DNA from 3 places in the Halomonas sp. PAMB 3264 genome. Region 2 is predicted to be linked to each of the others. Evidence: predicted binding sites of a transcription regulator. Region 2 holds the regulator's gene; each other region holds the start of a gene.
What was found. The regulator PhoB, encoded in region 2, activates phosphate uptake and scavenging genes when phosphate is short. The targets are predictions, from matches to a motif close to TGTCATANNNNTGTCANA.

Region 1: the regulator PhoB is predicted to act here: its motif matches at 3,014-3,031, upstream of ugpB (sn-glycerol-3-phosphate ABC transporter substrate-binding protein UgpB).
Region 3: the regulator PhoB is predicted to act here: its motif matches at 1,711-1,728, upstream of RN347_RS10525 (Na/Pi symporter).

What each region holds. Positions count from the first base shown of each region.
Region 1 covers NZ_CP134866.1:3,458,092-3,464,994, reverse strand. The annotation lists gene ugpE (sn-glycerol-3-phosphate ABC transporter permease UgpE) at 1-565, opposite strand, end outside; gene ugpA (sn-glycerol-3-phosphate ABC transporter permease UgpA) at 582-1,466, opposite strand; gene ugpB (sn-glycerol-3-phosphate ABC transporter substrate-binding protein UgpB) at 1,599-2,927, opposite strand; gene argE (acetylornithine deacetylase) at 3,132-4,301, shown strand; gene RN347_RS15715 (hypothetical protein) at 4,573-4,884, opposite strand; gene RN347_RS15710 (YchJ family protein) at 5,032-5,490, shown strand; gene RN347_RS15705 (GIY-YIG nuclease family protein) at 5,483-5,776, shown strand; gene RN347_RS15700 (histone deacetylase family protein) at 5,812-6,837, shown strand.
Region 2 covers NZ_CP134866.1:58,134-65,036, reverse strand. The annotation lists gene phoU (phosphate signaling complex protein PhoU) at 1-434, shown strand, start outside; gene cysZ (sulfate transporter CysZ) at 515-1,246, shown strand; gene RN347_RS00290 (hypothetical protein) at 1,581-1,931, opposite strand; gene phoR (phosphate regulon sensor histidine kinase PhoR) at 2,227-3,525, opposite strand; gene phoB (phosphate regulon transcriptional regulator PhoB) at 3,529-4,218, opposite strand; gene ubiA (4-hydroxybenzoate octaprenyltransferase) at 4,318-5,208, opposite strand; gene RN347_RS00270 (chorismate lyase) at 5,242-5,802, opposite strand; gene RN347_RS00265 (FAD-dependent oxidoreductase) at 5,915-6,903, shown strand, end outside.
Region 3 covers NZ_CP134866.1:2,322,283-2,329,185, reverse strand. The annotation lists gene RN347_RS10540 (cation-translocating P-type ATPase) at 1-388, shown strand, start outside; gene RN347_RS10535 (bile acid:sodium symporter) at 385-1,335, shown strand; gene RN347_RS10530 (winged helix-turn-helix domain-containing protein) at 1,332-1,646, opposite strand; gene RN347_RS10525 (Na/Pi symporter) at 1,790-2,962, shown strand; gene RN347_RS10520 (hypothetical protein) at 2,973-3,224, shown strand; gene RN347_RS10515 (PA0069 family radical SAM protein) at 3,231-4,316, opposite strand; gene RN347_RS10510 (alkaline phosphatase) at 4,497-5,939, shown strand; gene RN347_RS10505 (hypothetical protein) at 6,050-6,493, shown strand; gene RN347_RS10500 (nuclear transport factor 2 family protein) at 6,663-6,903, shown strand, end outside.

The DNA.
Region 1 (6,903 bases), 330 kb from region 2:
AGAACTTCATCGGCCCGGCGCCGTCGACGCGGCTCGCCTCCATCAGCTCCTCGGGCACGGTCATGAAGAACTGGCGAAACAGAAACGTCGCCGTGGCCGAGGCGATCAGCGGAAGCGTCAGCCCGGCGTAGGAGTTGAGCATGCCCAAGTTCGCGACCACCGCGTAGGTGGGGATGATGCGCACCTCCACCGGCAGCATCAGCGTGATGAAGATGATCCAGAACGCCAGCAGGCGAAAGCGAAAGCGAAAGTAGACGATGGCGAACGCCGAGAGAATCGAGATCGCGATCTTGCCGATGGCGATGGTGAGCGCCATGATCGTCGAGTTGCCGAGCATCAGCCAAAGCGGTGGGGCGCCGGCGACCTGCCAGCCCGAGCCGAGCATCTGTGAGTAGGTATCCCACAGGTGGTCGCCGGGCGTGAGCGGTAGCACCCCGCGCACGAAGGCGCCGGGTTCGTGGGTCGAGGCGATAAACGCCACGTACACCGGAAACGCCACGACCAGCACGCCGAGAATCAGCACCGCGTGGGTCAGAATATTCAAGAAGGGTCTGTTTTCGACCATGGTCAAGACCTTTGCGCTAGTAGTTGACTCGGCGTTCCACGTAGCGGAACTGCACGAACGTCAGAAGGATCACGATACCCATCAACAGCACCGACTGGGCCGAGGAGGAGCCGATGTTGAGCCCCGCCACGCCGTCGGTGTAGACCTTGTAGACCAGCGTCATGGTCGCCTGACCCGGCCCGCCGCCGGTGGTGGCGTCGATCACCCCGAAGGTGTCGAACATCACGTAGTTGATGTTGATGATCAGCAAGAAGAAGGTGGTCGGTGACAGCAGCGGAAAGACGATGCTCCAGAAGCGCTTGAAGGGCGTGGCGCCGTCTATGGCGGCGGCCTCGATCAGCGATTTGGGCACCGACTGAAGTCCGGCCAGAAAGAACAGGAAGTTGTAGGAGATCTGCTTCCAGGCCGCGGCAATGGTGATCAGTATCATCGCCTGGCTGCCCGAGACCCGGTGATTCCAGTCGATGTCGAACCAGTCGAGCACGTGGGGCAAAAGCCCGATGGTCGGGTTGAACAGAAACCACCACAGCACCCCGGCCACCACCGGCGCGACCGCGTAGGGCCAGACCAGCAGCGTGGTGTAGAACTTCGCGCTTCTCAACACCCGGTTGACGCACACCGCCAGCAACAGCGCCAACCCCATGGAGAGTACCGTGACAGACACGGCAAAGATCGCCGTACGCCCCAGCGCGTTCAGGTAGCTTGGGTCGCTCAGAATGCGCGCGTAGTTCGAAAGTCCCACGAAGGTGGTCTTGAAGCCGAAGGCGTCGGTGCGCTCGAAGCTCGACTTCACCGCCTGGCTCGCCGGCCAGATGAAGAACACCAGCGTAATGATGAGCTGCGGCGCCAATAGGCAGTAGGGAAGCCACCGGTTCTGATAGGTGGAGCGTTTGGTCTGCATGATGAATCCTGTATCACGAGCGCCCGGAAAAGCCGTCCCGTGAACCCCGCCTTGAAAGCGAAGGCAGGCGCAGGGGAGGGCTCTCACGACGAACCCCGGCGCAAGGGCCGGGGTTCGTGAGACGATCAAGCGTTAGTTATTGGCTGACTCGAAATCGCGCAGGATCTGGTTGCCGCGCTCGACCGCGTCATCCAGCGCTTCCTGCCCGCTCTTGTCGCCGGCCAGCACCGCCTGGAACTCCTCGTCGAGCACCATGCGTACCTGCGGGTAGTTGCCAAAGCGCAGGCCTTTGGAGTTCTCGGTGGGCTCGTTCAGGTTGATCTGCTCGATAGCGAGATCCGCACCCGGGTTCTCCTCGTAGTAGCCCTGCTCCTGGCTCAGCTCATACGCGGCGGTGGTGATCGGCAGATAGCCGGTGCCCTGGTGCCACTCGGCCTGTACCTCGGGAAGCGACAGGTACTCGAGGAATTCGGCCACGCCGGCGTACTCGTCGTCTTCATGACCGGAAAGCACCCACAACGTCGCGCCGCCGATGATCGAGTTCTGCGGCGCGCCCTCTACGTCATCATAGTAAGGCAGCATGCCGAAACCGACCTCGAAGTCGGAGTTGGCCAGCACGTCGGCGCGCGAGGCCGAAGAGTTCATGTACATCGCGCAGTCGCCGGCGTAGAACGAGGGCGCTGCGTCCGGGCCGTTGGCGGGGCCGGCGTAGCTGTAAACGCCGCTGTCGCTCCACTCCTTGAGTTGATCCCAGAAGCGCGCCTGCACCTCGCCGTTGAAGACGAACTCGGTGTCCAGACCGCCAAAGCCGTTCTCTTGGGTGCCGATCGGCTGGTTGTGCAGCGCCGAGAAGTTCTCCAGGCCGATCCAGTTGGCCGCGTAGGCCATGGTGAAGCCGCAGGACGCTGCGCCTTCGTCGACGATCTGTTGGCCCATCTCGCCCATTTCCGCCCAGGTGGTCGGCGGGGTTTCCGGGTCGAGCCCGGCGGCCTCGAAGGCGTCCTTGTTGTAGTAGAGAATCGGCGTGGAGGAGTTGAACGGCATCGAGAGCATGTTGCCGTCGGTGTCGGTGTAGTAGCCGGTCACCACGGGCAGGTAGTTGTCTGCGTCGAAGTCGTTGCCGTGTGCTTCCATCAGCTCATACACGGGGTAGATGGCGCCCTGGGCGGCCATCATGGTGCCGGTGCCGACTTCGTAAATCTGTACGATGTGAGGCTGCTCGCCGGCACGGAAGGCGGCGATGGTGTTGACCATGGTCGCTTCGTACTCACCCCGATAGGAGGGCGTGACCTGGTACTCATCCTGAGTGGCGTTGAAGTCCTCGGCCAGGGCGCTCAGGCGCTCGCCGAGCTCGCCGCCCATGGAGTGCCACCAGGTGATCTCGGTAGCGGCCTGGGCGGACATGCTCAGGCTTGCCGCGGCGATACCGACGGATAACGCGCGTAACGTGAAACGAGACATACATCACTCCTTGTGGGCCCGGGCATGGCCGGGCGGCGCAGTACGTTTATTGAGCTTGTGAGGTGCACTGAACAGTAGTGAGTCTATATGACAAATTGATGAACGATAACCGGACGAAGGTTCAAGGCTCATGCCACTTTGGCAGTAGGCGAGCGCGGTGGGCAGTGCTAGGGTGGTGGCAACGCGCTTAACCCGAGATACGTCATGACGAATGCAGAATCGCTTCTTTCCCAACTCATCGCCTTCGATACCACCTCCCGCGGCTCCAACCTGGCGCTGATCGAATTCGTCGAAGGCTATCTGGCCAAGCACGGCGTCGCCTCGGAGCGGGTCATGAGCCCCTGCAACACCAAGGCGAATCTGATTGCGCGTATCGGCCCGGACGCGCCGGGTGGGGTGATGCTGTCGGGCCACACCGACGTGGTGCCGGTCGAGGGCCAGCCCTGGTCGACGGACCCGTTTACGCTTCACGACGGCGGCGACGGCCGGCTTTACGGCCGGGGAAGCTGCGACATGAAAGGCTTCATCGCCTGCGCGCTCGCCATGGTGCCCGAGTGGGTGAAGGCGCCTCTCAAGCAGCCCATCTACTTCGGCTTCTCTTATGACGAAGAGATCGGCTGCGTCGGCGCGCCGGAGCTGATCAAGCGCTTTTATGAACACTACTCCACCACGGCTCACGTCATCGTCGGCGAGCCGACCCTGATGCAGCCGGTGGTGGCGCAAAAAGGCGCGACCAACCTGCGCACCACGGTCACCGGGGTCGAGGCGCACAGCAGCCAGGTCAACCAGGGCACCTCGGCGATCCACGTGGCCGCGCGGCTGGTGAGTTTCATCGAGGACACCATGACCGCCCTGGTCGAGGAGGGCCGGGTGGACGAGGCCTTCAACGTGCCCCACACCAGCCTGCACGTCGGCCGGATCAAAGGCGGTACGGCGATCAACATCATGGCGCGCGAATGTACCTTCGAGTGGGAGATTCGTCATTTGCCGACCGAGACGTTCGACGAGGTGTTTGACCGCTTCACACAGTATGCCGATTCGCTCAAGGCCGAGCTTTCGGCGCGTGGCAAGCGAGTCACCATCGACACCGAGGCGCTCAACGTCACCGTGCCGGGCCTGGCCGATCGCGACAACGCCGCCGTGCTGCGCCTGGCCCGGGATCACCTGCCTAATGAGTGCTGCAACCACGCGGTGGCCTACGCCACCGAAGCCGGGCAGTTCCAGGGTCAGGGGCTGCAAACGATCATCCTCGGCCCCGGCAGCATCGCCCAGGCCCACCAACCCGACGAGTACATCGATAAAAGCGAGCTTGCCGCGTGCGTCGAATTCATGACCCGGATGGGTAGGGCGCTGGAAGCGCCATTCGAGGGGTAGATGAAAGCGGTTTTGGCGGGGTGATAGAGACGGGGGGCGGTGCCGGGCAGCCCTACACGAGGGCGCTGTGAATACCTCCCTGTACGCTACTTTCGCCATCTGACCGCCAAGGACGGCGGGAATGTCGGAAACGAAGGGAACGGTATTCCGACCTTGGCGAAAGACCCTCGTTACGGGCTGCCCGGCACGGCTGGTTGGGTAGCATAGTGAGCTCGACACTAACGAAAACACCCGCCATGAGCGGGTGTTTTGGTATCGTCAAACGTTTCTGTCAGGGCGAGGAGTGCTCTTCAAAAAGCTCCGCCTTGGCGTCGCGCATCACCTCTTCGCAGGCCTGCTGGTGGGCAAGCTGGGTGATCAGACCCTGGGTGACTTCGAAGCCTTTCATCAGGCAGGTATCCACCTCGGCGAGGCTAATGGCAGGCGTTACGTGACAGTCGATTCTGACCGTACGGCCGCCGCCCTGAAGGCGGTCGGCGAAGCGCCGCAGTCGCCATGCAAGCCTTTCTTTCCATCGGGCCGCGTCTACCGCGCCCTCGTTTACGCTGAACGTGCACTGCCATTCCGGTCTGTATACCTTCATGCGAACCTCCGCTGCGTCTGGAAAGAGAGTTGGGTCGTGTGTCGTACTCCGTCTTTTTTGGCCATGTGACTCTGCTACTATACCCCCATTGATCGCGACCGATACAGGAAAAAGGCCCGATGCACCGGCGTTAATGGGGCCACCGTTATGACTTCATGCTTAATGACACGTTGCCCCTGTGGCAGTGACGCTATGTACGAGACATGCTGCGGCGTCTACCACCAGGGCGTGGCCGCCCCGACGCCCGAGGCGCTGATGCGCTCGCGCTATAGCGCCTTTGCACTCGATCTCTTTGATTACCTGAACGCCACCTGGCACTCCAGCACCCGGCCTCAAACGCTGGCGCCGGACCCGGCCACGCAGTGGAAGCGCCTATCCATCGAGCGCGCGAGCGCGCCGGAAGGTGAGCAGGGCACCGTTCACTTCAAGGCGTTTTTTTGGGAAGGCGGCTGGCACGTGCTGGAGGAGGTCTCGCGTTTCGTGTTCGAGGCCGGGCGCTGGTACTACGTCGACGGCGACCCTCGCCTTGAGAAGCTCAAGTTAGGGCGCAACGAGCGCTGCCCGTGTGGGAGCGGGCGCAAGCTCAAGGCGTGCTGCGGTGGCTGAGGGCGAAGACGTAAAGGCGTCGTGGTATCTTTACCTGCTCGAGTGTCGGCGCGGCACCTACGCCGGGATCACCAACGACCTGGCGCGGCGCTACCGGGCCCACTGCCAGGGCAAGGGCGCGCGCTACACCCGCGCCAACCCGCCCCAAGCGCTGTTGGGCGCTCAGCCGTTCGATAGCCGCGCCGAGGCGAGCCGCGCCGAGTATCGCCTGAAGCAGCAAACGCCCACCGAGAAGCGCCGCTGGGCGGCCCGCTGGCCCTGCGGCGCGCCCGACGATTCCCCGTGACTTTCGATTTCCGAGACTTTCAAGGAGCCACCGCCATGAAGACGTTTTTCTCCGATCAGAGCTTTCGCCGCCAGGCGGCCACCGAGCTTCACGGCAGCACGTTGGTGGCGCCTTATGAAACGCCCCGGCGCATGGAGATCGTGCTCGAGGCGCTCGAGCGCGCCGGGCTCGAGGTGCACGCGCCCGGCAAGTACGGCCTGGCGCCGGTGGAGGCGGTGCACGACGCGGGCTATATCGACTTCATCGCCCACTTCTGGCCGCGCTGGCAGGCCGAAGGCCACCCGGGCGAGGCGATCCCCAGCATCTGGCCGGCGCGCACGCTGCGCGCCGACCGCATTCCCCGCTCGCTGGAAGGCCAGCTTGGCTACTACGCCCTGGCCGCGGAAACCTCGCTGTGCGAAGGCACGTATGAGGCCGCGCTTGCCAGCAAGGACACGGCACTGGCGGCGCTGGAGTACACCCTTGAAACCGGCAAACCGAGCTTTGGGCTGTGCCGCCCGCCGGGCCACCACGCCGCCACGGATCAGTTCGGCGGCTACTGCTTTTTCAACAACGCCGCCATCGCCGCTCAGCGCGCGCTGGATAACGGCCACAAGCGCGTGGCGGTGCTCGACGTCGACTTCCACCACGGCAACGGCACTCAGCAGATCTTCTATCGCCGCTCGGACGTCTTCTTCGCCTCGCTGCACGGCGACCCGGACGTTACTTTCCCCTACTACTCGGGCTACGCGGATGAAACCGGCGACGGCGAGGGCGAAGGCTTCACCGCTAACTACCCAATGCCGCCGGGTACGAAGGTCAGTACCTGGATGGCGGCGCTCGACGACGCTTTGGAGAGGATCGCCCGCGCCGAGAGCGAGCTTTTGATCGTCTCGCTCGGGGTGGATATCTTCGAGAACGACCCCATCAGCACCTTCACCTTCAAGCGCGACGACTTTGCCGCGCTGGGCAAGCGCCTGGCAGAGGCGGGGCTGCCCTGCGTTTTATTGATGGAAGGGGGCTACGCGGTGGACGACATCGGGGCCAATGTGGTAAGCGTACTGCAGGGTTTCGAGGGATAAGTCTCGAAACGCGGCGCGGCGGGTGACAGCGCGCGCCAATTCGGGCAGTCTAGCGCCCTTTTCAGC
Region 2 (6,903 bases):
CCTCGGATCTCGAGCGTATCGGCGACGAGGCGAGCAAGATCGCCCGCAACGCGCTGCTACTTTCAGAAAACGCCAGTAACGTGCGGGGCCTGGTAGAGGTGCGCCACATCAGCGAGCACGTGCGCAAGATGCTGCGCGATGCGCTCACCGCCTTTGCCCGCTTCGACACCGAGCTTGCCATGCAGGTGGTGCGCGAGGACGAATCCGTGGATGACGAGTACGGTAGCGCCATGCGCTCGCTGATGACCTTCATGATGGAAGATTCGCGCTCGATCACACCGGTGCTCAGCATCATGTGGGTGCTGCGGGCGCTGGAGCGTGTCGGCGATCACGCCAACAACCTGGCCGAGTACGTGGTCTACCTCGTCAAGGGGCTCGATATTCGCCACAGCGCGCCGGACAGCGTCGACCAGCAGATGCTAAAAAAGCCTTGACCTTTTAGCGCGTTGATCCTGCAATACGCCCGGCTTCTTCACCCACGCTTTTCGTCGGGCGTATTGCGAAAGGATCAACCATGCTGACTGCGGTTTCCGCACTGAGCCAGGGGCTGCGCCTGGTGTATCAAAAGGGGCAACGGCGCTACGTCTTTCTCCCCATTCTCATCAACCTTATCGTCTACATCGGCCTTGTGAGTTTCACCGCACGGCGTTTTTCCGGCTGGCTGGACCACGCCATGGCGAGCATTCCCAGCTGGCTTGATTGGCTCGACTGGCTGCTTTGGCCGCTGTTCGTTTTGAGCCTGCTGGTGGCAATCTTTTTTACGTTCACGCTGGTGACTCATTTTATCGCCGCGCCGTTTTATGGGTTTCTCGCCGCGCGCGTGGAGCGCACCGCCACCGGGGTAGAACCGCTGGATGATCGCGGCCTGGCTAAAACGGCGCTCGACGCAGTAGGTCGCGAGCTCGTAAAGCTGCGCTACATCCTGCCCAGGGTTGCGCTTCTGTTCGTCTTCAGCTGGATCCCCGGGCTCAATCTGGCGGCTCCTCTTTTATGGGCGCTGTTTTCGGCTTGGGTGATGGCGATCACCTATCTGGACTATCCGATGGATAACAACAAGGTTAGCTTCAAGGAGATGCGCCGACGGCTGGGCGAACGCTGGTGGCCCAGCATGAGCTACGGGGGTCTGGTCACGCTGATCACCTGGATACCGCTGGCCAATCTTTTCCTGCTACCGGGAGCAGTCGCCGGGGCAGTGTTGATGTGGGACGCTCACTACCGTGATCTTGAACGGCTGCCTGCCCGTTGAAAGCGGCTGACAGTCACACGTTTCAAGGTTTTTAGAGCGTCACACGCTTATCGATACTTACGACAAGAAAGTAGCACCCACAAAAAATTAGACCCCGCAAAGGGCGGGGTCTGGATCTCGTTTAGCGATTTCGATACGTAACGTAAGCTTCCAATCCTTGTGCGGGTCTCCAACCATGGAATCTACCCTGACAAACGTTTTGATCTTCGCTTGATTCATTCCTTGAATCGGTGAGCATCCGTGCAATGGGACATCCTTGCCCCTTCTTTTGCTCACTCCGTAAGCGTAATACTTTGTACCGAAATTGCAAACAAATGTTACTTAAAGCTACTACTTATGACTCAGAGTTTTTCTCGACCACTTCTTCCGGCGACATTTCGGCGCCTTCATCGGTATCGCCTATCGAATCCGGAGCGGTGCCCGTAGAGTCCGGCTCGCCGATCGTTTCATCGTTCGGGCCTTGAGTATGGTGATCAGTCGTGAGCTCTTCCTGGGTATAGTCAGGGCTCTCATTGGTGTTCATATTGACGCCATGATCTTGCGTTTCATCCTGCTCGACCATGCTATCCTGGTTCTCTTCGATAGACGGATGCTCGGTGGTTTGTGCAAAGGCCATCGGGCTTGCCAACAGACCAAACGCAATACCTACGACACCCGCTTTCTTGAGTAGCTCCTTGGACATCATATTCCACCTCCTGAATTGCTGTGGTACCGCTTAAAGTAAGAAAGAGTGCCTTGCGGCGGACTACTTTGAAGCAGCTGTCTTTCTTACTTAAATCTTTGCAGAGGCTGTGCCATAAATCCAATAAAAAATTAAATTACTTTAAAATCAATAACATAAAACATTACAAAACCTGTACAATGCGTTTCATGTGGCTGTATAGGCGCTCTGAAAGTGGCTAAAAATGACACATGAGCATTCCTGTACCACTCTTACATGCCATATTGACACACTTGTACAGGTGTTGTTTCAAAGAGGATCAGCTTAAGCGGGCGGCGGGGAAAATACAGCGGAAGGTAGCGCCAAAGCCCGGGCGACTTTCGATTGAAAGCCGCCCGTCGTGGCGAATCAGCACATGCTTGACGATGGCAAGCCCAAGGCCGGTACCGCCGGTGGCCGTGCTGCGCCCTTTATCGACGCGATAAAAGCGTTCGGTCAGCCGTGGAATGTGTACCGGGTCGATGCCGTGACCGTTGTCCTTGACCTCGATACAGGCGCCGCCTTCGGCAAGCTCGGCGTAGCGCAGCGTAATCGTACTTCCCCCCGGGGCGTAGCGCACGGCGTTGAACACCAGGTTGGACACCGCGCTTCGTAGCTCCTGCTCGCTGCCGATCAGCCGCGCGTCGCTTTCGATCTCGAGCGCGATCTGCTGGGGCGTTTCGTGCTGCTGACCGGACAGCGCCCGGGCGTCCTGACACACGCTTTCCAATAGCGGCCCCAGTGCCAACGGCTGGTGATCCTTGCCGCCCTGATCAATCTCGAGGCGCGAAAGCAGCAGCAAATCGTCGACCAGATTCTGCATGCGCAGGGTTTGCGCCTGCATCTGAGCGACGCTGCGGCCAAGTCTTGGCGGCAGTTGATCGCTCAGATCGCTGTAGGTTTCCAGATAACCGGAGAGCACGGTCAAGGGCGTGCGAAGCTCATGGGAGACGTTGGCGACGAAATCCTGGCGCATCTGCTCCAGCCGGTGCAGCCGGGTGATATCACGTGCCATCAAGAGCCGCTCATCGTCGCCGTAAAGCGTGATCTGATACTCGAGAATGCGCCGTTCGTCGATGGGTGAGGTGAGCGTTAGAGGCTCACTGTATTCGCGGGACGAGAAGTAGCGCACAAACGCGGGGTCGCGCAACAAATTGGTGATGTGCTGGCCGCGGTCATGGGCGGTTTGAAGCCCCATCATCTTTGTGGCGGCGCTGTTCCACCACTCCAGGTCGCCGTGACGGTCGAGCATGACCACGCTGTCGCGCATCGCCTCCGACGACTCCTGAATACGCGCAAGCGTGGCTCTGAGGCGGCCCTGAGTGATGCGCTGACTTTTCTGGTAGCGGTAGAGCCGGTCCAGAAGCTCGCCCCAGAGCCCGGGCCCGGCGGGTGGCTCCTCGCTCGGCGTAAGCGTTAGCCATAGATAAAGCGCGCGCAGCTGGCGCAAGTGGTAGAAAAGACACACGCCGAGCCCGGCGGCGAGGCCCAACCCCGGCGCGCCAAACAGCCAGCCCATGATCACCCCGAGCGTGGCAAGCCAGGCGATACGCCAGAGTTCCCGGCTCCACAGGTGCACGCGCTAGCTCCGGGCGGAGAAGCGATAGCCGGTGCCGCGCACCGTCTGAATCAGGTTCTGATGAGCATCGCCCAGGGCCTTGCGCAGGCGACGAATGTGAACGTCCACGGTGCGCTCCTCGACGTAGACGTTGCCGCCCCATACCTGATCCAGCAGCTGGCTGCGGGTATAGGCGCGCTCCTGGTGGGTCATGAAAAATTGCAGCAGTCGATATTCCGTCGGCCCCATGTCCAACGCCTTGCCGTGAGCGCTGACCCGGTGGCTTACCGGGTCGAGCAGCAGGCCGTTGATTTCCACCGGGTCCTCCATGCCGCGCGGCGTGGTACGCCGCAGCACCGCTTTCAGGCGCGCGACCAGCTCTCTGGGAGAGAACGGCTTGGTGATGTAGTCGTCGGCACCCGCCTCGAGCCCCTGGATCTTGTTGTCTTCCTCGCCCTTGGCAGTGAGCATGATGATCGGAAGCTCGGCGGTGGCCTCTTCGCGCTTGAGGCGACGGGCCAACTCGATGCCGCTGGTACCGGGCATCATCCAGTCGAGCAGCAGCAGATCCGGCTGGTTGTCGACCACCAGCGCGTGGGCATCCTGGGCGTTATCGGCTTCGAGCACGCGATAGTCCGCCATCTCCAGCGCCACCGCGATCATCTCGCGAATCGGCGCCTCATCGTCGACGATCAAAACGGTTTTGGCGGTCATGGGCGGGCCTCACGGTGTCCAGGCAAAGTGGTCGATGACATATCGGTGACAATCACACCATGAGCGAGTGACAGTTTTATGACACCCGCTTTTGCCACCTTAGCCCGCCACCGGCCAAAAGCTCAAGGCGAGCCCGGCGAAGAGCACAAGCCCCGACCAGTGATTGTTCAAAAACGCCTGAAAGCAGGCCTCGCGCTCGCGGTGAACGATCAGGCGCTGCTGATGCACGAAGGTGGCCGCCATGGCCACAAGGCCCAGCCAGAAAAAGCCTCCCAGACTTATAGCCCACCCCACCCAGGCCAGCAGTAACAGCGTGGCCGCCTGCAGCAGGCCAATGATCAGCCGGTCGGCCTGGCCAAACAGCACTGCGGTGGATTTGATGCCGATCTTCAAGTCGTCGTCGCGGTCCACCATGGCGTACTGGGTGTCATAGGCGACGGTCCACAGCACGTTGGCCAGAAATAGTACCCACGCCTCGAGCGGCACGTGACCCAGAACCGCGCCAAAGGCCATGGGGATCGCCCAGGAGAACGCCGCACCGAGCACCACCTGGGGGAAGTGGGTATAGCGCTTCATGAAAGGATACGCGGCGGCAAGCAAAAGCCCGCCCACCGACAGCAACACGGTAAACCAGTTGGTCAACAGCACCAGAATGAACGACACCGCCACCAGCGCGATGAACAGCACCTTGGCTTCGGCTTCCCCGATGCGCCCGGTCGCCAGCGGCCGGTTTTTGGTACGTTTGACGTGGCCGTCGAAGTGGCGATCGGCGTAGTCGTTCACCACGCATCCTGCCGCGCGCATGGAGTAGACGCCGGCGATAAAGATCAATAGCACCCCGCGTCCTGGCACGCCCTCGGCGGCGATCCACAGCGCCCAGAGCGTCGGCCACATCAAAAGCCAGGTGCCGATGGGCCGATCGAGGCGCATCAGCGTGATGAAATCACGCGCCCGGGACCAGCCGGTCGGGCGCAGCAGAGAACGGTCCATGCTTACCTCTCGAGGATAAATCGCGCGCCCAGCTTAGCGCGAAGCCAGATCGGGTTCATCCGCCAGGGTCGATAAAAACGCTTCCTGCACCAAAAGCGACAGCCCGCCGTGGTAGAAGATCGAGCGCCGCGCCCAGACGCTCGGAAGCTCTGGCGCCTGGCGATGAGCGAACGCCGGACGCTGGCCGGTGGCGTAAAGCGCGCCGCGCACGAGATCTGGCTGGCGAAACAGCCAGCTCCCCAGCGAACGCTCACCCAAACGCTCGAGATGCAGCCCCTTGAGCTGCGCCAGCGGCGCCACCGAGCGCGCCACCACCCAAGGGGTGTCATCGATGCACAGCGCCACCTCGCGACACCAAACAAGCCGGCGCGGCGCAAGGCCAAGCGCCTGGGCTTCGTCGCGTTCGGGTACGCCGACGCCCTGGCGCAGCAGCCGTACCCGAAACGCGCGGCGCCCGCCCGCCGCGACCAGCCGTGCGGTCAGCGAATCGGTGGAGGCGACCCACTGCCACCAGGGCGCGCTCATGGCCGGGCGAAACGCCGCGACGGGTTGCCAGCGCGGAAAAAGCGCTAACGGCTGAGTGTGTATTGCCACGCGATCTCCAGAGCGGTCAAGTCGTTCGCGCTAGTGTAACATGATGGCCCAACGCGCTTTTCTCGAGAACATCCGCGTTTCGAGCCCCCGAATTTCAACGTCTGGTGAAGGCATGGCCGACTCTTTCTCTCACGCCGATGCGCCGGTGGATCTTCTCATCATCGGTACCGGCATGGCCGGCATCGGCCTTGCCCGCGAGCTGCGAAGGCTCGGTGATACCCGCTCGATTACCCTGGTAAGCGTCGGCAGCGCCGATGAGTACAGCAAGCCGCTGCTCTCGACGGGCTTTGGCAAGCGCCTGACACCGGAGAAGCTCGCCAAAAAAAGCGCCGCCAGCGTTGCCAATGAGCTCGACGCCACGCTCTGGCCGAACACCCGGGTCGTCGCCCTCGATGGCGACCGCCGCCGGGTCACCCTTGAAGACGGCGAGTATGTGGGCTTCGAGACGCTGGTGCTGGCCACCGGTGCCGGCCCGCGAAACGCCTTCGACATTCCCGCGGGGCTCGCCGAGCGCTTTTTCAGCGTCAACGATTTGGACGATTACCGTCGCTTTTACACCGCCCTGGCGCCAGAACCCGCGCGCGTCGCCGTTGTCGGCGCGGGGCTCGTGGGCTGCGAATTCGCCAACGACCTGCTTGTCGGCGGCCACCAGGTCACGCTGATCGCCCCGGAGACCACGCCGCTGCCCCGCCTTCTGCCGGCAACGCTTGGCCAGGCGCTGGGCCGCGCGTTCGAGGCCGGCGGCATCGAACTTGCGCTGGGTCGCACGGTGAGCCGCATCGCCGCCGGCGAGCACGACGATATCGTTTTGAGCCTGGACAGCGACGACACCCATCACGTCGATGTGGTGCTGATGGCCACCGGGCTTGCGCCGCGAAGCGCGCTGGCGCGCGAGGCGGGCATCAGTGTCAGCGAGAGCGGCATTCGGGTCGACCGGACGCTTGCGACCTCCCATGCCGGCATCTACGCCCTGGGCGATGCGGCGTGCATCGACGGCGTCAACGCCATGTACGTCCCGCCGCTTCAGGCCAGCGTCAAGGCGCTGGCCGCCACCCTCACCGGCCAGCCGACCCGCGTACGCCTCGGCGCCTGGCCGGTGGT
Region 3 (6,903 bases), 1.5 Mb from region 2:
GCTGCTGGCGGGGCTTGCGTCACCCACGCTTTATGTGGGCGACGGGGTCAACGACACGCTGTGTCTGGCCGCCGCGGGTGTGGGCGTTGCGCCCATGCAGGCAAGCGATGCCGCCCGTGAAGGGGCGGCGGCCCAACTGTTGCGACCCGGTATTGGCGGCGTGGTACAGCTACTGCGCCTGGCCAGGCGTACCCGCAACGTCATGCTTCAGAACCTGGTGTTCTCGGCGGTGTACAACACCCTGGCGCTGGGGCTGGTCATCGTCATGGCGGTGCCGCCGCTGGCGGCGGTGCTGGCCATGGCGGCGAGCTCTTTAAGCGTGACGCTGAACGCCGCCCGGCTCGCCTGGGCGCCGGTCGACGGTGACCCTGCAAAGGGCTCGCCATGAGTCGGGTCATCGTCTGGGTCGAGGCTCAGCTTCTATGGCTGGTGATGGCGGTGGCCGCGCTGGGGCTTTTGTACCCGGCGGCGGGCGTGGCGCTGGCGCCGCTGATTGGTCCGCTGCTGGCGCTTTTGATGTTCGTCATCAGCCTGACCTTCGATGCCCATCAGGTCGGCGCGGTGCTGCGCCGCCCCTCGCGGCCGCTGCTGGCGCTTTGTCTGGTGTACGGCCCGATGTCGCTACTGGGCTGGCTGACCGGGCGGCTCTTTTTCGGCACCGGGGCGCTCGCCGCGGGGCAGACGCTTCTAGGCACGCTGCCCACCGACGTGTCATCACCGCTTCTGGTGCTGATGGCGCGGGGCAACGTGGCGATGGCGGCGGTGTTCAACGCGATCAATACGGCACTTTCACCGCTACTGGTCCCGCTGCTGTTTCTCGCGCTTACCGGCATCGAGCTCGACGTGCCGCTTTTCGCCATCGTGGTCGAGCTTTTACTGATCGTTTTCGTTCCGACGCTTCTGGGCGTGGCGCTGCGCACCCGGTTCAGCACAACGCTTGCCCGCTTTGACGACCGCTACGCGGGGCTGGGCTCTATCCTCTATCTGCTGATACTGCTGGCGGTGGTGGGGCCCAACGCCGCGACCATTCTGGGGTACGGCGCCTTTGCTCTGGTGATCGCTGCCGCAGCGCTGTGTTTGAACCTGGCAGGTTACGCAGTGGGCACGGCGTCCAGGCTGATCACCAATGAGCGGTCAGAGGTGGTGGCGTATCTCTTTACCACGAGCAAGAAGGAGTTCAGCATTGCGGCGGCGTTCGTCGCGGCCTCCGGGCTTTCGCCGGAGATCGCCATTCCCGCGGCGTTTTTCGCCGTCATCCAGATGATTACCTCGCCGCTGGCGGCCAGACTGCTCGTCCGTCGCCCCGCTAGCGCTTGGGTGAGCGATAAGCGCTAGCAGTAGCCCAGCGCCTCGCCCAGCCTTGTGGCGTGCTCTTTTACCCAGCGCCGGTCGATCGCGCCCCAGCTCTCGATCACGTAGCGGCCGATGTTGTGCCGCTCGCCTTCCTGGCCCTCAAAAACGCAGACGATATCGAGCTCGTCGAGCGACTTGATCGTGTCCTGAGCGGTGCGCCGGGGCATGCCGGTGGCCTCGATCAGTGCCGGCACGCTGGCCACGCCCTGGTCGATCAGGTGGGCCACGTAGAGGCGGCGGTAGAAACTCGATCGGGTCTTGCTCAAGGGCTGCTTACTCGAGGGCTGGGTCATAAGGCGTTCCGGCTCGGTGGTTCAAAGGGGTGATATCAGGAATAAGTGAGCGTCGTCACGCGGGCGTCATCAGGCTGTCACCTGCGGCGCGCAACGTGGAAGGGTGAACGTGCGCCACGTTACCAACCGCCGGAGGGATCACCATGGTAGAGACGACCCATCGCGCCGCGCCAGAGAGCTACGCTCGCCCGGCGCAAAAGGAGAAGCAGGGCCGCCTGCGTCAGTGGCTCACGCTATTGCTGTTAGTCTACTTTCTGATCTGCGCGGTATCCATCGTCGGCGACGGCTTCAAGCTCGCCACCGGTGATCACGCCGAGCGCTTGTTCGAGTTCGCCACCAACCCCTTCGTCGGCCTGATGGTCGGCATCGTCGCCACCGCCTTGATCCAGTCGTCCTCGACGGTGACCTCGGTGATCGTTGGCATGGTGGCCGGGGGGCTGCCGGTCGCGGTGGCGGTCCCCATGGTCATGGGGGCGAACATCGGCACCACGGTGACCAATACGCTGGTGAGCCTGGGCCACGTCAACGACAAGAACGAGTTTCGCCGCGCCTTTGCCGCCGCCACCGTGCACGACTTCTTCAATCTGCTGGCCGTGGTGATCCTGCTCCCCATCGAGATCCTGTTCCACCCGCTGGAGCGTATGGCCGGCGCCGTGGCCGGCGTTTTCTACGGCGATGCCGATCTTTCGCTGGATAACGTCAATATCGTGGGCCAGCTGACCCAGCCGGTGACGGACACGGCAGGCCAGCTGGTGGCGAGTTTGCCGGCGGTGGCCGGCGGTATCGCCTTGATCGTCATCGGCGTGGCGCTGATTTTTCTCTCCATTCGCTACATCGGCAAGCTGTTGAAGACGCTGATGGTTGGGCGCGCCAGACAAATCATGCTCAGCGCCATCGGCCGCGGGCCGTTCACCGGTGTGGCCTCCGGGGCGCTGGTGACGATGCTGGTGCAGTCGTCCTCCACGACCACCAGCCTGATGGTGCCCATGGCCGGCTCTGGCGCGTTCACGCTGCGCCAGATCTATCCGTTCACCATCGGCAGCAATATCGGCACCACCATGACGGCGCTGCTGGCCGCCACGGCGATTTCCGGTGCCACGGCGCTGTTGGCGCTGGAGATCGCCCTGGTGCATCTGCTTTTCAATCTGTGCGCCGTGCTGATCATCGGCGGACTGCCGTTTCTGCGTCTGCTACCGGTGAAAGGGGCGCAGTGGCTGGGCCGGGTCGCCGCCGAGCGCAAGGCGCTGGCCGCCGGCTGGGTGCTGGGCGTGTTCATCGCGCTGCCGGCCCTGCTGATCGCTGTTACCGTACTGTAAGGAGGGCGCCATGAGTATTGAACAAGGTTCCAGGCCAAGCCTGCACACCACCTCGACCGCCGAACTCAAGGCGATGTTGAACGACTCGGTGGAGATCATCGACGAAATTCGCGCTGAGCTCGACGCCCGAGAAGCCCAGACTCAGGAGCTCGAAAAGATGGACACCCTGATGGTCGAGGCCCGGCCGAAGCTTCAGGAGATCCGCGGCTTCTTCGCGCTGGTGCTCGACGAGCTCAAGGCGCGGCGCGGCCCGAACCGTTAGCGTTGGTTAGTCGAACAGGTCGCCCTGAGTACGGGGTGGCCTGAAGTCGCGCGTGTTGAGCCCCTGCTCGGCGCGGGGCTGCATGCCCCATTGACGGCTGGCGCGCTTGAAGCGCTGCTCGATCATGTCGACGAACACGCCTTCACCGCGAAAGCGCTTGCCGAACGCCGCCTCGTTGGTCTTGCCGCCCCGGCACTGGCGAATCAGGCTCATCACCTTGTCGGCGCGCTCGGGGTAGTGGGCCACCAGCCACGCCTGGAACAGCGGCGCGACCTCGCGGGGCAGGCGTAGAAGCATCCAGCTCGCGGTGCGCGCGCCGGCGCCGCGGGCCGCCTCGATCAGCCGCTCGATTTCGTGGTCGGTCAGCCCCGGTATCACCGGCGAGATCAACACCCCCACCGGCACCCCGGCGGCGCTGAGTTCGCGAATCACCTTCAGCCGCGCCTGGGGCGAAGCCGCTCGCGGCTCCAGGGTGCGCTTCAAGTCGCCGTCCAGGCTCGTCAGACTCACCAGCACCCGTACCAGTCGGTGCTCGGCCATCTGTTTCAAAAGATCCAGATCGCGCAGTACGAGGCTTCCCTTGGTCACCAGCGTGACCGGGTGGCGGCATTCGAGCAAAAACGCGAGCAGGCTCCGAGTGGTGCGGTATCTAGCCTCGATCGGTTGATAACAGTCGGTGTTGCCGGACAGGTTGATCGGCCGGCAAACGTAGCCCGGTTTCGCAAGTTCGTCGCGCAGGTGCTCGAGCATGCCGGTACGCGCGATCAGCCGGGTTTCGAAATCGAGCCCTGGCGACATGTCCCAGTAGGCGTGCGAGGGCCGGGCGAAGCAGTAGATGCAGCCATGCTCGCAGCCGCGGTAAGGATTGAGCGAGCGATCAAAGGAGAGATCCGGTGAGCTGTTCCACGCAAGCGCGCTCTTGCTTGGCTCCTCGCGTACCTCGGTGGCAAGGCTTAAAGGAGCGTGCTCCTGCCACCAGCCGTCGGATTCCTCGACGCTGACACTCGGCGCAAAGCGGTTGTGCGGGTCGAACGTTGCCCCGCGGCCCTTGTGAACGACACTGCCCCGGGGGAGGGCGCGTGAATCCGACATGACGCTATCCGATCGGCAATAGGTTGACTGTATGAATATACACTATATTACCGCTCGTGCTAACGACAACCGCTGGCCGTGGTGAACGGAGTGTCACTGAAATCGCGCTAAACGTTCATCCCGCTGTCATCTGGCGTGGCTAATTTAAGTCTCTCTTAATCAATGACTTGGATGAACAGCATGGTCGCTTTCAAACGCTGCGCGCTCGCGCTTGCCTTGGGTGCCGTTTTTGCCACGCCGGCGCTTGCCCAACAACACAGTGCCAAAAACGTCATTTTGATGATCACCGACGGTGCGGGTATCGAAACCTTCCGCGCCGCCAGCTACTACCGCCACGCAGTGCTGGGTCAGGAAGTGTACGACGACTTCGACACCCAGGTTTTCGCCGCTACCTACCCGCTGACTACCGCCACCGAGCCGACCATGAGCGACGAAGGCAAGGTCGAGTTCGACCCTGCCGAGCTCTGGAGCGATGAAGCGGCCGAGGGCGTGGGCTTCGAAGGCAAGCTGGGCGACTACGACAGCTATTTCGCCGGCTACAACTACGCCCGTGAGAACTTCACCGACAGCGCCGCCGCCGGCACGGCGTTGGCCACCGGCCAGAAGACCTACAACAGCGCCATCAACTGGTCGAACAACGACGAGCGCATGAAGCACATCGGCGAGTACGTGGTCGAAAGCGGTCGGGCGCTGGGCGTGGTCAGCTCGGTGCAGCTGAGCCACGCGACGCCCGCCGCGTTTCTGGGCCACAGCCCTAGCCGCAACGAATACGCCGCGCTGGGTGAAGAGATCATTGACTCGGGCCTTGCCACCGTAGTGTTCGGCGCCGGCCACCCGTACTTCGACGACGCCGGTAACGCGGTCGACAATCCGGACGAAGACGCCTTTCGCTACGTGGGCGGCGAAGCCACCTGGCAGCGTGTGCTCGACGGCGACACCGATTATCAGCTGATCGAAAGCCGCGACGACTTCGAAGCGCTGGCCAACGGCGAGCTAACGTTGGATGGCGACAAGGTGTTGGGCGTGGCGCAGAACCACGCCACGCTGCAGTTCAACCGCCCGGGTGTGGAGGCTGGCAACCTGATCGAGAACGTGCCGAGCCTGCCGACGCTGACCCGCGGGGCGCTCGAGGTGCTCAAGCAAAACGACGAAGGCTTTTTCCTGATGGTCGAAGGCGGCGCCGTCGACTGGGCCGCGCACGCCAACAACCTGCCGCGCCTGGTCGAGGAGCAGGTCGATTTCAATGAAGCGGTGGAAGCCGCGGTCGAGTGGGTCGAGGCGAACAGCGACTGGGATGAGACGATGGTCATCGTCACTACCGACCACGGTAACGGCCTGCTGCAGGGCCCGGATTCGGACCAGAACGCCTACAGCCCGATCGTAAGCCAGGGCGCCGGCGCGCTGCCGCTGGTGCGCTGGCACTCGGATAACCACACCCGCGAGCTGGTGCCGCTTTACGCCCAGGGCGCCGGCGCCGAGTACTTCCTCGACGTGGCCCAGCGCGATGAAGGCCTCTCCACCTACGGTGTGGACGAAAACGCCCAGCAGTGGGTGGACAACACCGATGTGTTCCGCGCCGCGATGAGCGCGCTCGGTATCGACGAGGACAGCGACACGCCGTAACGCCCCAGTGCAGGCACCAAGCCCCCGGTGAGTAATGGCCGGGGGCTTTTTTGTGCGTGTTTTAGAACGCGTGCGATGAACGTATGCTGACGGTTTTGCCGGGAGTCTCTATGCGCGCGTTCTCGATCATCGCGATTCGCCTTCTCGCCGTCTATTTCGTGGCCCGCCCGCTCATGGCGCTGGCGTCGTCGCTGCCCACGGCCTTCGCCACGGCAGAGGCGTTCGAAGACTGGCGACTACTGTTCTCCGCCAGTCTCGTGCTGCCGTGTTTGCTGGGCGTGCTTTTATGGTTCAAGGCGCCCGCGCTTGCGCAAAGGCTTCACCCGAATGAGTCGGCGTCTGACAGCGTGGTCGGGGAGGCGGGGCTCGTGCGTGCGGGCAGCTTTCTCATCGGCGTGTATCTGGTGGTACAGCACCTGAGCAGTCTGCTTTCCCGCTGGCAGTGGGGCGGGGGGCTCGACATCGGCTCGCTCGCCGCGCTCCTGATCGGCCTGGCGCTGATACCGGGAGCCAGCGCCATGGGGAAATTGTTCAAGCGATTGCGGGAATTTTAATGGGCCTGGGAACTCGCCATGCGCTCGCGTGTCGATTTGGGTAAGATAGTACGCGCTACATCTTTGGTATAAGAATGATGGGCTTGTAAAGTCACTGTCGTAAAAGGTCACCGCCGTTTGAGCCCGCGGCATCAGGTCACCGACATTGGTTAAAGAGGTCGTTAGTCATATGAGAACTCCCCATGACGTGCTCAACGAGTGGATGCAGGCAATCAACAACGCCGACGTCGAAGTGCTGCTCTCGCTCTACGATGAGAACGCCGTACTGATTCCCACCTTTTCCAACCGTATTTCCAACACCCGCGAGAAGCATCGCGACTACTTCGAGCGTCTGGGCGCGCGCCCGGGTCTGAGCATCACGCTGCACGAAAAGACCCTGATCGTTCAGGAAGTCTCCGAGACCGTTGCCG